Regions from separate parts of the Alteromonas sp. ABH4_452 genome, predicted to be linked through region 2. Evidence: predicted binding sites of a transcription regulator. Region 2 holds the regulator's gene; each other region holds the start of a gene.

Region 1 (4,271 bases), 390 kb from region 2:
CCAATTCGTTCTTGATTCATCTGCCAGTAGTAAGCAATGACCTCGGAAACCGGAAAACCTTCACGGGCATATTTGATAGATGGCGTGAGCAACGCTGACATAGGCAGTTTGCCAAACTTCTCGTGTAGCGCGAACCAACCATCTACAGCACCAGGGACAGATACGGGCAGAGGACCAAATTTGGGTATTTGATGAAGACCGCGCTCAGCAAAGACCTTTTTGGTTAGCTGTCGTGGTGATCGTCCAGAGGCATTTAAACCTACCAGCTTTTCTTCTTTTGCATCCCACACAATGGCAAATAAGTCGCCGCCAATACCGCTACCTGTTGGCTCAACCAACCCCAACATGGCGTTGGCCGCAATGGCTGCGTCAACCGCGCTACCACCTTGTTTTAAAATATCCAACGCCACTTGCGTGGCTAATGGTTGGCTAGTGGCCGCCATGCCGTTCTTCGCAATAACTTCTGAGCGACTTGCAAAGGGTTGCCCCGTTATTCTGTCATAGCCCAAACAATTGATACTGAAAAAAGCCAATATCAAAGGTAGTAGTCGCACACTTACAGTCATAACTATCCTTTTACAAAAACGTTGCCGTTGATAAATCTAGCCTAAACCCTTTAAAACCTAAGCCCCGGAAAACATAGTGTAGCGTTATTGTCACATTACGCCTAGGGCCTTTTCCTTAGTCTTATAGCAACTAAAAAGCACATTACTTTAAACGAAAAAAGCCCCGCAACTGCGGGGCTTAAACGAAGTAACAAGGCATTATTATTGTTATTTCATTTGCCTAATCAAGACTCTCTTACGAGCGGCCGCTTGTGAAGTCTGGGTATGCTTCCAGACCGCACTCGCTCATGTCTACGCCGTCGAACTCTTCTTCTTCGCTCACACGTACACCCATTACCGCTTTAATCACTAGCCATACCACTAGGCTCACGACAAATACCCATACAAAGATAGTCGCGGCGCCAATTAGCTGACCAGAGATGCTTGAACCGTCATTTGTGAAAGGTACAAGGATTAGACCTAGTAGACCAACCACACCGTGAACTGAAATTGCGCCCACTGGATCGTCAATCTTAAGTTTATCTAGTGCAACAATGCTAAGCACTACCAGTATACCGCCTAGGCCACCAAATAGAGTCGCTTGAAGAGGCGTTGGTGTAGATGGCTCTGCAGTGATAGCAACAAGACCCGCAAGCGCACCGTTAAGTACCATAGTTAGGTCAGCTTTACCGAATAGAATACGTGCAACGATAAGTGCAGCAATTGCACCACCCGCAGCTGCAGCATTCGTGTTCATAAATACGATTGCTACTGAGTTTGCACTTTCAACAGTTGCAGTAGCCAGTACTGAACCACCGTTAAAACCAAACCAACCCATCCAAAGGATGAATGTACCTAATGTTGCCAGCGGCAGGTTAGCACCAGGGATAGCATTTACTTTGCCGTCTGCAGTGTATTTACCTTTACGCGCACCAAGTACAAGCACACCAGCAAGCGCCGCAGCCGCGCCGGCCATGTGAACAATACCAGAGCCAGCAAAGTCAGAGAAACCTAGGTCACCAAGCGTATACATACCGAATACCGCTTCGCCGCCCCACGTCCAAGCACCTTCCATTGGGTAGATAAAACCTGTCATAACAACTGCGAATGCTAGGAATGCCCAAAGCTTCATACGCTCAGCAACCGCACCAGATACGATAGACATTGCTGTTGCAACAAATACTACTTGGAAGAAGAAGTCAGCAGAAGGTGCATATGTTGCTGGCTCTTCAGCGACACCTGTTGCGCCATCAGCCATGATACCGCTTAAGAAAGGACCCCAGTCGCCGCCGCCATACATAATGCCGTAGCCGCAAATCATGTACATGGTGCAAGCAATTGCAAATAGTGCCACGTTTTTAGTTAGAATTTCTGTGGTGTTTTTCGCTCGAACAAGACCAGCTTCAAGCATCGCAAAACCTGCAGCCATCCACATAACCAGTGCACCGCAGATTAGAAAATAAAAGGTATCTAGCGCATACCCAAGTTCAAAAGTGATTTCCATTATGGTTTTCTCCGCAAATATATCGTTGTGGCTTACAGCGCGTCGCTATCCGACTCACCAGTTCGAATACGAACGGCGTGCTCAAGGTCGTAAACAAACACCTTGCCGTCTCCAATTTTGCCTGTTTTGGCAGCGCCAACGATGGCTTCTACCAGGCGCTCTACTTGATCATCCTGAACAGCAATTTCCAGTTTGACTTTAGGTAGAAAATCCACCTGATATTCCGCTCCACGGTAAAGTTCAGTGTGTCCTTTTTGACGTCCAAAGCCCTTCACTTCGGTCACGGTCAAGCCGTCGATACCGATTTCTGAAATGGCTTCACGAACATCATCTAGCTTGAACGGCTTGATGATCGCTGTGACTAGTTTCATGAGTTGCTCCCAGTTTGTTTTGGTTATTCTGTGATTTATGGTCGTGTTTCCAACTATGGGAAGATAAACCAAGAGCCATGCCACAAATGTTTCTTCATATAAATCAGACATATACTTACAAGGAAGATGATCATGCACAAAAATAATGCACATTTATGGTGCACCCGTTAAAAAATGCCCAATTATGAAGCGGTCGAGAAAATTGCTGAGGTAAGGTGACTAATAAGTGCGATGAAATTAGGATGGAACTATTCGATAGCGTGAATGGTCTGTTGTTTACTATGACAACTATCACGCCTTCTTTCTTTGCGCCAGAACGCAGTACAGAGCACCACTCCGTTGCCAAAAAAGCGGCGTGGCGACCGCTATTAGTTTCATGTGGTGTTCACGTATTTGGGGTGATTTTGGTTGTCTTACTTTCTCAATTGAGTATTGATAATCAAAAAGCTCGTGTAAATGTTTCAGAGCGAACACCTGAGATTAGTGCCAGACTATACTACCCTCCAACTCCGCGCCCCTCAATCCAAGCCGAATTAGAAGACACTAAAGCAGTCGATGCTTCCGCTAAAAGGCAAGAAATTGAACTGAAGTCTGATGTCACTCAATCCACCGAAGCACCTGATAGTAAAACTAAAATTTCTGAAATTCCTGAAGCAAAGCAGCAGAAAGTTGCTGAGCCCGAAATACAGCAAGCCCAGGTAGAAAATAAGCCAATTACTACGCCACCAACGCCGACTCTTTCAAAAGATGCAAATCGTCGCGCGGGTTCGTTAAATTTATCGGTCAAAGATGGCGCTGCGCTTTATTTTGAAAAATACAACAGTGAAAAAGTAGCTGAAGACGCAGAGCAAGCAGCAAGGAATTTCCAAGAACGAAAAGATAGCCCTATATTAAGCGGGCCAAGTACACAAGAAATGCAAGCTAGTGAAAATAGACGCCCGTCAAAACAAGTAAACTGTAGCAGTACGACCAATAAAACCTTGGCGATATTAAGCGGTTTTGCCGGAGGCACTTTAAAATGCACCAAAATGGACGATCACAAACGTTTTATAGATGCGAGAGTGAATAAACTGCCCAAAGATGAAGAGCGAAACTAGCGCGTATTGATTTTTGCCATGCTCTTTTTTGCGATAGTCCGTAGCCGACTAGTGTCCCCCTTTAGCAAAGCGTGATTACTTTCTTTTAAAAGACTTTGGTGGTTGCCCGAAATAGGCTTTGAATCGGCGGCTGAATGCAGCAACATCTTCGTACCCCGTTGATTGAGCTATGCTCGACATAGGCGTATCGGTGTTTCTAAGCAGTGCTTTGGCTTTCTCCATCCTTATCTTCACTAGGTAATCACGTAAGCTAAGACCAGTGGTTTGTTTAAACCGAGTTTTGAACTGTGTGGTTCCCATACAGGCCATCTCTGAAAGCAACTGCAACGAATGCGATGCCCCTAAGTCACTATGTATATGGCTTATTACTTGGGTGATCCGCTTGTCTGTTCCCCCGCCCACCTCGCTTTTCGCCAGTAACACCTGAAATAACGCGGTCATTTCATCCTGTCCGTAAAACGCGTAATTCGTTAATTGCACTTCGACAAAGCTTAAGAAAGCTTGAAGGGCGGTATTAACCTGAAAAATAGGATTGTGTTTGTCTTGCAACTGTACCGGTACTGAAAGTAAGTCGGCGACCATAAACTTTGCATTTTCGTTTGCACTAAAACTATGTACCTCGAATGGCGCTATACACACTCCCTCCCCTACACCGACGCTGCCTGTAAAATCGTCTTGTGCTATTTCTATATGCCCATTTACAGGCAATACTAACTGATAAAATGGGTGAGCGTGACTGCGTGCTTTTCTGGTA
Region 2 (4,271 bases):
GCCACAGTCACATAGCTTCTATTGTTGCGTTCTAAATGGGGAAGCCATGTGGTCATCAAGTTTTGAATCTGCCAAATAAATTTGGTTACTACGGGTTGTGAGCCTAAAAATACTTCCACGGGGGCATCTAACCCAGTTAAGTGTTTAAGGTCTGGCTCCCAATGCGGGTTAGGTAAAAAACGCGCGTCAAAAACGTAGTCAGCATCTTTAGGTATGCCGTGTTTAAAGCCAAACGACTCAAAGACAAGAACAAGGCGTGAACTTTTCTTACCCAATATACGTTCACGGATCAATTCGGCGAGTTGATGTATTGTTAGCTTGTCTGTATCTAGGTATAAATCGGCGCGTTCAGTAATTGGCGCAAGAAGCGCAGACTCCGCCCTAATAGCCTCCGATAGAGACTTATTTAGCTTAGCTAAAGGGTGAAGACGGCGAGTTTCGCTAAAACGCTTAACCAGAACGTCATCGCTTGCGTCAATGTACACTATAGTCATCGACCAAGAAGAAGGCAGGTAGTCTAGAATCTCTACCAAGTCGTCAGGGTTTTTGGGTAGGTTCCTAACGTCAATACTTACCGCAACTTGATCGTATTCATCAACAACAGTATGGGTGAGGGTGGGAAGCAAATTTACTGGGATATTATCAACACAGTAATAACCTAAGTCTTCCAATGCGCGAAGTGCGACAGACTTACCAGACCCCGAACGACCACTGATTATGATCAGCTTCACCTAAACTCTCCCTTATATTCTGGTTTCATCACATACGAGTTGTCGAATAAAGCGCCTACCTATGAGGTGTAGGCACTTTTTGTTTAACTTAATGCAGAAATAATTTCGTCGCTGGTTGTTGCACGACGTATTGTTTTAATCGTTTCTTTGTCGCTTAGCTTACCGGCTACGGTAGCCAGTGTCTGAAGGTGTCCTTCGGTTTGCTCTTCGGGAACGAGAAGAGCAAAGAATATGTCTACGGGCTTTTCGTCTAGGGCATCAAAGTTGATAGCTGGTGTACTTGTTACAACGATTGCTATTACCTTCTCAAGGCCGGCCAAGCGACCGTGAGGCAGTGCTATCCCGTTACCAATACCCGTGCTACCCATACGTTCTCGAGCCATCAAGCTATTTAGAACCGTTGCCTGGTCGATGTTGTCGTTATGCTTGGCAGCGATATCAGCGATGATCTCAAGAATTCGCTTTTTACTATTACACTGAACCGCACACTCGGTGCGGTCCAGACTTACGATGGCTTGTATATCCATGCTCAATTAACTACTAATGTTTTTTCAGTTTTTCCTTATGCTTGATTACCTGCCGGTCGAGTTTATCAACCATGCTGTCAATCGCCGCATACATGTCGGTATTTTCTGAGGATGCGAATACTTCAGCGCCACTTAAATGAACAGTCGCTTCAGCTTTTTGATTTAATTTTTCAACGTTCAGGATGACATGCACATTAGAAATGTGATCAAAGTGACGTTCAAGTTTGCTGAACTTCGTATCGACATAATTACGCAAAGAGTCGGTGATTTCGACATGATGACCAGTAAGGTTGATTTGCATATTTCGTCTTCCTTATATTATTAAGCCCGTTTAAATAAGGCTTTTGCGTTGGTTCGACGGCGGGATCGACAATGATTCCCGGTATTTTGCTATTGTTCGCCGAGCGACTTTTATGCCTTGCTCGGCCAACAATGAAGCAATCTTGCTATCACTTAGCGGCTTGCTAGGATTTTCCGCAGCCACTAACTTCTTGATCAATGCACGAATCGCTGTAGATGAACACTCACCACCTGACTCTGTTGCTACGTGGCTTGAGAAGAAATACTTCAATTCGAAGATGCCACGGGGCGTATGCATATACTTCTGCGTTGTTACACGCGAAATAGTCGATTCGTGCATATCTACCATTTCTGCGACATCATTTAGCACCATTGGTTTCATCATTTCCGGGCCGTGCTCAAAAAAGCCCATTTGCTGCTGCACAATGCAATTTGCAACCTTCATTAAGGTATCGTTGCGAGATTCAAGGCTCTTTATGAACCACTTGGCCTCTTGCATGTGTGAGCGGATGAATTGTGAATCGCTGCTGTTCTTGGCACGACGACTCATCGCTGCGTACTGTTGGTTTACGCTTAATTTAGGCAGACTGTCGGGGTTCAGCTCAACCACCCAACGGCCATTTTTCTTGGTTACTGAGACATCAGGAATAACGTACTCAGGCTCTTTAGTAACTAAAGCACTACCTGGGCGAGGATTCAAGGTTTGAAGTAAACGCATTGCTTCGCGCAGCTGATCTTCTTTCAATCGGCTCTTACGCATTAGCGTGCGGTAGTCTTTACTGCTCAGTAAGTCTGAATATTCCTCAATAAGCTGCTTCGCTTCAGCAAGCCACGGTGTGTCTTCTGAAAACTGGCGCAATTGCACCATAAGACACTCTTGAGGTGTACGAGAACCTGAACCAATGGGGTCGAACATTTGAATGCGCTTAAGCACACACTCTATTTCGTCCATTTCGATAGGCTCTTCTAGATCATCGTCGTTGACCGCTTCTAAGATGTCGTCAAGAGTAACGGTTAAATAACCTGATTCGTCAATTGAGTCGATGATTGCTGTAGCGATAGCGCGGTCAGTATCTGAAAAATGAGTGAGGCGCATTTGCCAAAGAAGATGTTCTTGGATGTCTTCTGTGGTCTCACCTTGGAAGATTTGTTCATCATCATTAGATGGGCCAGGTGCAGGCGCGGAAGAAGCCGAATAATACTCATCCCAGGTACTGTCGATAGGTAGCTCATCGGGAAGATCATTCTTCTCCAGTGCATCTCCTGCTTCTAGCGTATCGCTTGATGCAGAAGCGGTCGCTTCAGCAGCGCTATCGTCACTATCGACATTATTCTTTTCTACTTGTGGCTCGTCGTTACCTTCTTCCACTTCTAAAAGCGGATTAGAATCGAGGGCTTCTTGTATCTCTTGCTGGAGATCAAGCGTAGAAAGCTGCAGCAGTTTAATAGCCTGCTGAAGCTGAGGTGTCATGGTAAGTTGTTGGCTAAATTTTAGCTGTAAAGATGGTTTCATCTACGTCTTATTTAAATGCTCTAAATTAAATATACCAGAGCGAAACTGAAAAATGACAATTCGGTTACACTAACTATAGCCTGAATTGTTCGCCTAGGTATACGTCCCTTACTTTTTGATTACTTAAAACCTGTTCCGCAGTTCCTTGCGCAATAAGCTCGCCATGACTCACAATGTACGCTTTTTCGCAAACATCCAATGTTTCGCGTACGTTATGGTCCGTGATAAGGATACCAATACCCCTATCTCGCAGATGCTGTATTATCTTCTTTATATCATTAACTGATATTGGATCAACACCGGCAAATGGTTCGTCTAACAAAATAAATTGTGGTTTTGCTGCCAGAGCTCGAGCAATCTCTACGCGACGCCGTTCTCCCCCTGACAAGCTCATGCCCGTACTATTACGTATATGGTTGATATTAAATTCATCAAGTAGGGCATCTGCTTCTTCTTCTTGCTGCTGTGAATTTAAATCTTTACGGGTTTGCAAAATGGCCATGATATTTTCATGTACCGTAAGCTTTCTAAATATTGATGCCTCTTGCGGGAGGTAGCCTATACCGCGGCGTGCGCGCTCATGCATTGGCTGGTGAGTAAGCTCATTATCATCAATTTCGATCTTGCCTTTGTCTAAGTTGACTAAGCCTACAATCATGTAAAAAGTGGTGGTCTTACCAGCGCCGTTAGGGCCGAGAAGACCAACAATTTGACCGGTAGACACTGAAAGGCTTACATCGCGAACAACCTGTCGCGATTTATACGATTTAGCAAGGTTTTTAGCGCTCAAAGTTGCCATTGCTATTCATTGTCCTCGTTGTCTTTCTTAGACGATGTTTTACGAATGGTGTCAGGAGTAAATACTGTGGTTACACGACCTTCACCATCTTCACCGGCACCACCCGTTGCAAGCAATTGTTCCGTAATCATATCGAACGTAATCTTATCACCTTGCACTTTACTGGTATCTTGCTGTAGCTCAGCATTACCCGCCAGAGAAATAGTGCGATTAATTACTTCATAGCGAATTTCATTGGCTTTCGCTGATACCGGTGTACCGTCTTCTAGTGATTGAGAATAGCTAGCAGGGTTGCCACGGGCGATAAATATTTCACGGCCGCTGCCATCTGTAGCTATTACTTCTACTTCATCAGCTTCGATTAGGAGTGAACCTTGGGTAATAAGTACATCTTCCTTGTA
Region 3 (4,271 bases), 560 kb from region 2:
TGAACGGGTGATTATGTCTTTTGCCCAATCCCCCGGCTGCGCAGCTTGAGATTGACTCAATGCTTTTTGTAATAATGCGCGCAATTCATCGTGATCAACAGGTTTCGGTAAGAAACCAAAGACACCGCGCTGAGTGGCAGCAACCGCATCTGCAATAGTGCCATGCGCCGTCATCAAGATAACAGGAATGTCTTTTCTAATTCCCATTATCTCTTCAAATAGGCTCAAACCGTCTAAGCCCGGCATGCGTAGGTCGCTTAATACAACATCATAGTTATCGTTCTGAAGTTTTCTCAACGCCGATTGACCGTCTTCCACTGCGGTCACTGTGTATCCCTCGCCTTCAAGGCGAATGGTCAACAAGCGCAATAAGCTTTTATCATCATCAACCAACAATAAGTTAGGGTTACTACTCGCCTTTTCGCTCACTGTTGTGTACTCCTGTTTTTGTCCATCAGTGTTGCTTCTATTTGCAACAGTTCTTCTAATTTTTTACGCAGGTTAACGGCTTCTTGTTCTAGCGCCTTAACCTTCTCTCCACGAGATGTATTTTCTTGTTCCAACACCACCATTGCAGACTCAAGCTGCATTATCTGATTGTTTTGCGAAGCAGCAATAACATTAACTACTTCTTGGGCTTCTGCCGTGAATGTGCCCGCGATATCATTTAGTGCTAGTTGTGCGCGCAACCTGTCTTGATAAGGGGTATCAGTGGGTAGCGTTAAAATATAAGCATGGATGGTGTCAAACGCTGAATCCCCTAATGCTTTTAAAGCCTGTTTGCGCTCTAACCAAGGTTGATTAGCTGCTGCAATCCACGTATTGAGCCAATAGGCTGCATCACAATTGTGTTCGAAAACTGGGGGCGGCTCGTTAAACAAACAGATACCACGTTCTATTTTTGTTACAGGTGTCACTTTTTCTGGCTCACCTGTGTTGCTGCTGTTTCTAGTTAAACTCTGACATCCTGTCAGTACCAGTAAGGCAACAATTAAACCACTTATTCTCATTTTATTTTTCCTGTTGCGGAATGGTCACTCTAAAGCAAACATCGGCATAGTCTACATCTACCACTTTTACATCACCATGCATTAGTCGAGCGCAATCGGCAACAATTGATAATCCTAACCCCGTTCCGATAACATTGTCGTTTCTCGGCTCGGTCCCGCGGATAAAAGGTTCAAACAGCGTGTGTACTGATTCCGGCGCTATGCGTTTTCCTCTGTTGGCGACATCCAGTACAAGGTTATCATTTTTGTTATAAAGGCTAATATTTATCGGTCGTCCAACTGCTCCGTGTGCTACAGCATTGGACACTAGATTATCAAGTATTCTTCTGAATAATTCCTCGTCTACATGTATTGAAGGTGAGGAAATATTTACATCTACCTCTCTATCTTGAATGGCAAGGGCGTAATCCTCTAAACAGGCATCAACTAATTTATTTGCATTACTTTCTACAATTTTAGGCTGTGCTTGTTGTAGTAGCAGATTGTAGTCGAGTAGTTTCTCAACCAAAGTATTGAGACGCTGGGTACTTGCAGTAAGTAATGACAAAACTTCTCGTTGAGCGTTATTCAATTCGCCTACCACGTTCTCTGACAACAAACTGCAGCCTTCTTTAATGCTTGCTAGGGGGGTTTTTAGTTCGTGTGCGGCATGTCTTAAAAGTGCGGTTCTGATGTGCTCCAGCTGCTGCAAACGCTCATAAAGCCAATGCAAATCTTTTTCTACATCAATAAGTTCCCTAGGTGCCTGCTTAGACAATGGCGGAAGCTGACCATCGCTATGTGCCATGATCCGAATAATTTTTTTGAGGTTATTAACGGGGTTTACAATCAGTTGGCTTCCCATCAATATGAGGAGTAGCGACACACTAACCAGCATTGCGGTAGACCATGCCTGTTTCGCCTGCATGGCGTTTAAGTCGTCTTGTTGTACTTTAACCCGTTCTGTAATGGCCGCTTCTACATCGTCGCGCAGCTGGTCGACACTATCTCCTACTGATGCTAAATACGCATTGAGCAGCAGCTGATCTTCAATGGCACGGTATTCAGCGAGTTGATTAAGCTGCTCAGATAAACGGGAACAGGTTGCTGGCACGGAAAGCGCCTGACACAAGTTATCGGCCGCCACAGCAAACTGGTCTATGGCATTATCAGAGAGCTGCGCCACCCTGTCGTTACGTAAAACGGCAAACTGTCTGATGCTGCGCTCAACATCGACCACTGCATTGTCCAGACGTTGCATATCACTTACGACATCCACTACAAAGCGTGTTTCAAGGGTAGTCATTTGACCTACCTTGGCTAAGTCGCTTTGGCTTTGCCAAAGAAGCGCAATAAGGGGAATAAGGGCCAGTACAAAACTTCCTAACGTTAACTGCCTTAGTGAACCAAGTTGTACCAAGCGCTCACCAAACGATACCTTGTTTATCAGAACCCTACCCTCATTGATGTTGATATTCTTATCTACTCACTCGCGGTGAGCTTTTTGTTACCTGGCGTAAGCTTGCTCTTTGCCAACTCGGCTTCAGAAAGCTTACCGTCTTCATTGTCGTCAATCAGCCCAAAGTTTCGCAGTAGTTCTGTGTGTCTTACTGCTTCCTTAAGTGAAATAAGACCATCTTTGTCTATATCTAATTTCTGCATAAGCGTGCGCGCTGGTGTAGCATGCGCATCGGCTACTGAAATAGCCTGTACAGCTGCAACGGCACAAAGTGCTAAGAAAACTTTTTCGAGACGTTTCATCATGAATCCTCCGCTAAACGCTTTTCAAAATCCTTCTCAATTCACCAATGTCTATCCTATGGATTCTTCCACCAAAGAATAGTTAAGGCATATGGATATTACCATTAGTCTTCGATTAACCACATCATTAGTACATCGAAACTTGCTATGCGATTTTCAGGCCACAATAAAAAACCATTTCAAATCACACCTTTAAGAGAAAGTCGAACTTTTAATGTGGGTAACTCATGGACAGGTGTTGCAATAAAGAAACACTGGTAGTAAGTGCATGTCGGCAACAATACCGACATACATATTTTAGCATCAGCTAAACTGTTCAGCTTTAAAATGGCAAGGAGAAGTAACAAGGTCATTGATGGGAATAGGTTTGCTGAACATGAACCCCTGAACATTGTCACAACCGTGTTCTATCAGATAGCGCCATTGATCAAGGTTTTCTATCCCCTCAGCGCAAACAGAAAGTGATAGGCGTTTTGCCAAATCGATTATAGCGCCTGTTACTAGTCGGCTGCGTTCTGAAGATTGAAGCTCCAACACAAACTGCCTGTCTACTTTGAGGGTATCTATATTAATTTGAGTGAGATAACTCAAAGATGAATAACCGGTACCAAAGTCATCAAGCGCAATCGCACACCCCATATTACTAATGCGCCTGAAAAACTTATTGGAAAGGGAGAAGTTTTCAAGATAAGCACTTTCGGTAACTTCAAATTCGATATTCTCGGGGTTTACGTCATAGAGCGCAAAAGTATTGTAGATATAATCGAACAGTTGATTGCTTCTCAAATCATGACCGGATAGATTAATAGAAGCCCTAAAAGCTCCCTTTGCCCAGCGCATGAGGTCAGGCATATCCATGCAAACACGACTGATAACCCATTGCGTAATGGCAGTGATCTTCCCGCCTTGCTCTGCGATAGGAATAAACTCGTTTGGCATGACAAGGCCAAACTCAGGATGCTTCCAACGAATCAATGCTTCAACGCCAATTACGTTACCGTTGTTGTTTACTTTTACTTGGTAATAAACAACAAACTCATCGTTGGTTATACCTTGTTCAATACCATTGGCTAGATGCAGTTTACGCTTGTGAGATTCCACCATATCCGGCGTAAATAATGTGTAACTTCCCCTTCCCTTTGCTTTTGAACGATACATGGCTAAGTCAGCGTTACTCATAAGTTCACTTAAATCATATCCTGCATCAGACGCAGTAGCCACGCCAACACTCAACCCCACGGTAAGCGAGAGTCCCCTGAGTTCAAAGGGCTCGTTGAACGCTGTAATTAGTCGCGTAGCTAAACTCTTTGCTTGTTCTGCAGTCGCATCTCTATCTGGGAGGACTAAAAACTCGTCGCCGCCTAAACGAGCAAATAAGTCACCGTCTCTAAGTAAACACTGCACGCGATCTGCAACTTCTATTAAAATAAGGTCGCCGGTTTCGTGCCCTAACGAATCATTTATCCCTTTGAAGCCGTCGAGATCGAAAAATAGCAACAATAGATCTTCGTCATTTCTTTT

Evidence for each region. Region 2 encodes sigma-54, which starts transcription at its own class of promoters, with help from an activator protein. Its sites were predicted from a motif close to GTTGGCACGNNNNTNGNNT; they were not measured.
Region 1: a site for sigma-54 is predicted at 2,487-2,505, ahead of glnK (P-II family nitrogen regulator). Genes of this name have one in related genera too.
Region 3: a site for sigma-54 is predicted at 2,898-2,916, ahead of ACYX4N_RS15100 (EF-hand domain-containing protein). Genes of this name have one in related genera too.

What each region holds. Positions count from the first base shown of each region.
Region 1 is NZ_CM149973.1:4,457,762-4,462,032, forward strand. It holds gene ggt (gamma-glutamyltransferase) at 1-566, opposite strand, end outside; gene ACYX4N_RS19150 (ammonium transporter family protein) at 802-2,049, opposite strand; gene glnK (P-II family nitrogen regulator) at 2,082-2,420, opposite strand; gene ACYX4N_RS19160 (hypothetical protein) at 2,663-3,517, shown strand; gene ACYX4N_RS19165 (helix-turn-helix domain-containing protein) at 3,593-4,271, opposite strand, start outside.
Region 2 is NZ_CM149973.1:4,069,731-4,074,001, reverse strand. It holds gene rapZ (RNase adapter RapZ) at 1-731, opposite strand, end outside; gene ptsN (PTS IIA-like nitrogen regulatory protein PtsN) at 815-1,258, opposite strand; gene hpf (ribosome hibernation promoting factor) at 1,272-1,559, opposite strand; gene ACYX4N_RS17460 (RNA polymerase factor sigma-54) at 1,590-3,071, opposite strand; gene lptB (LPS export ABC transporter ATP-binding protein) at 3,145-3,870, opposite strand; gene lptA (lipopolysaccharide transport periplasmic protein LptA) at 3,873-4,271, opposite strand, start outside.
Region 3 is NZ_CM149973.1:3,507,625-3,511,895, forward strand. It holds gene ACYX4N_RS15085 (sigma 54-interacting transcriptional regulator) at 1-429, opposite strand, end outside; gene ACYX4N_RS15090 (hypothetical protein) at 426-1,010, opposite strand; gene ACYX4N_RS15095 (sensor histidine kinase) at 1,012-2,409, opposite strand; gene ACYX4N_RS15100 (EF-hand domain-containing protein) at 2,472-2,753, opposite strand; gene ACYX4N_RS15105 (EAL domain-containing protein) at 3,054-4,271, opposite strand, start outside.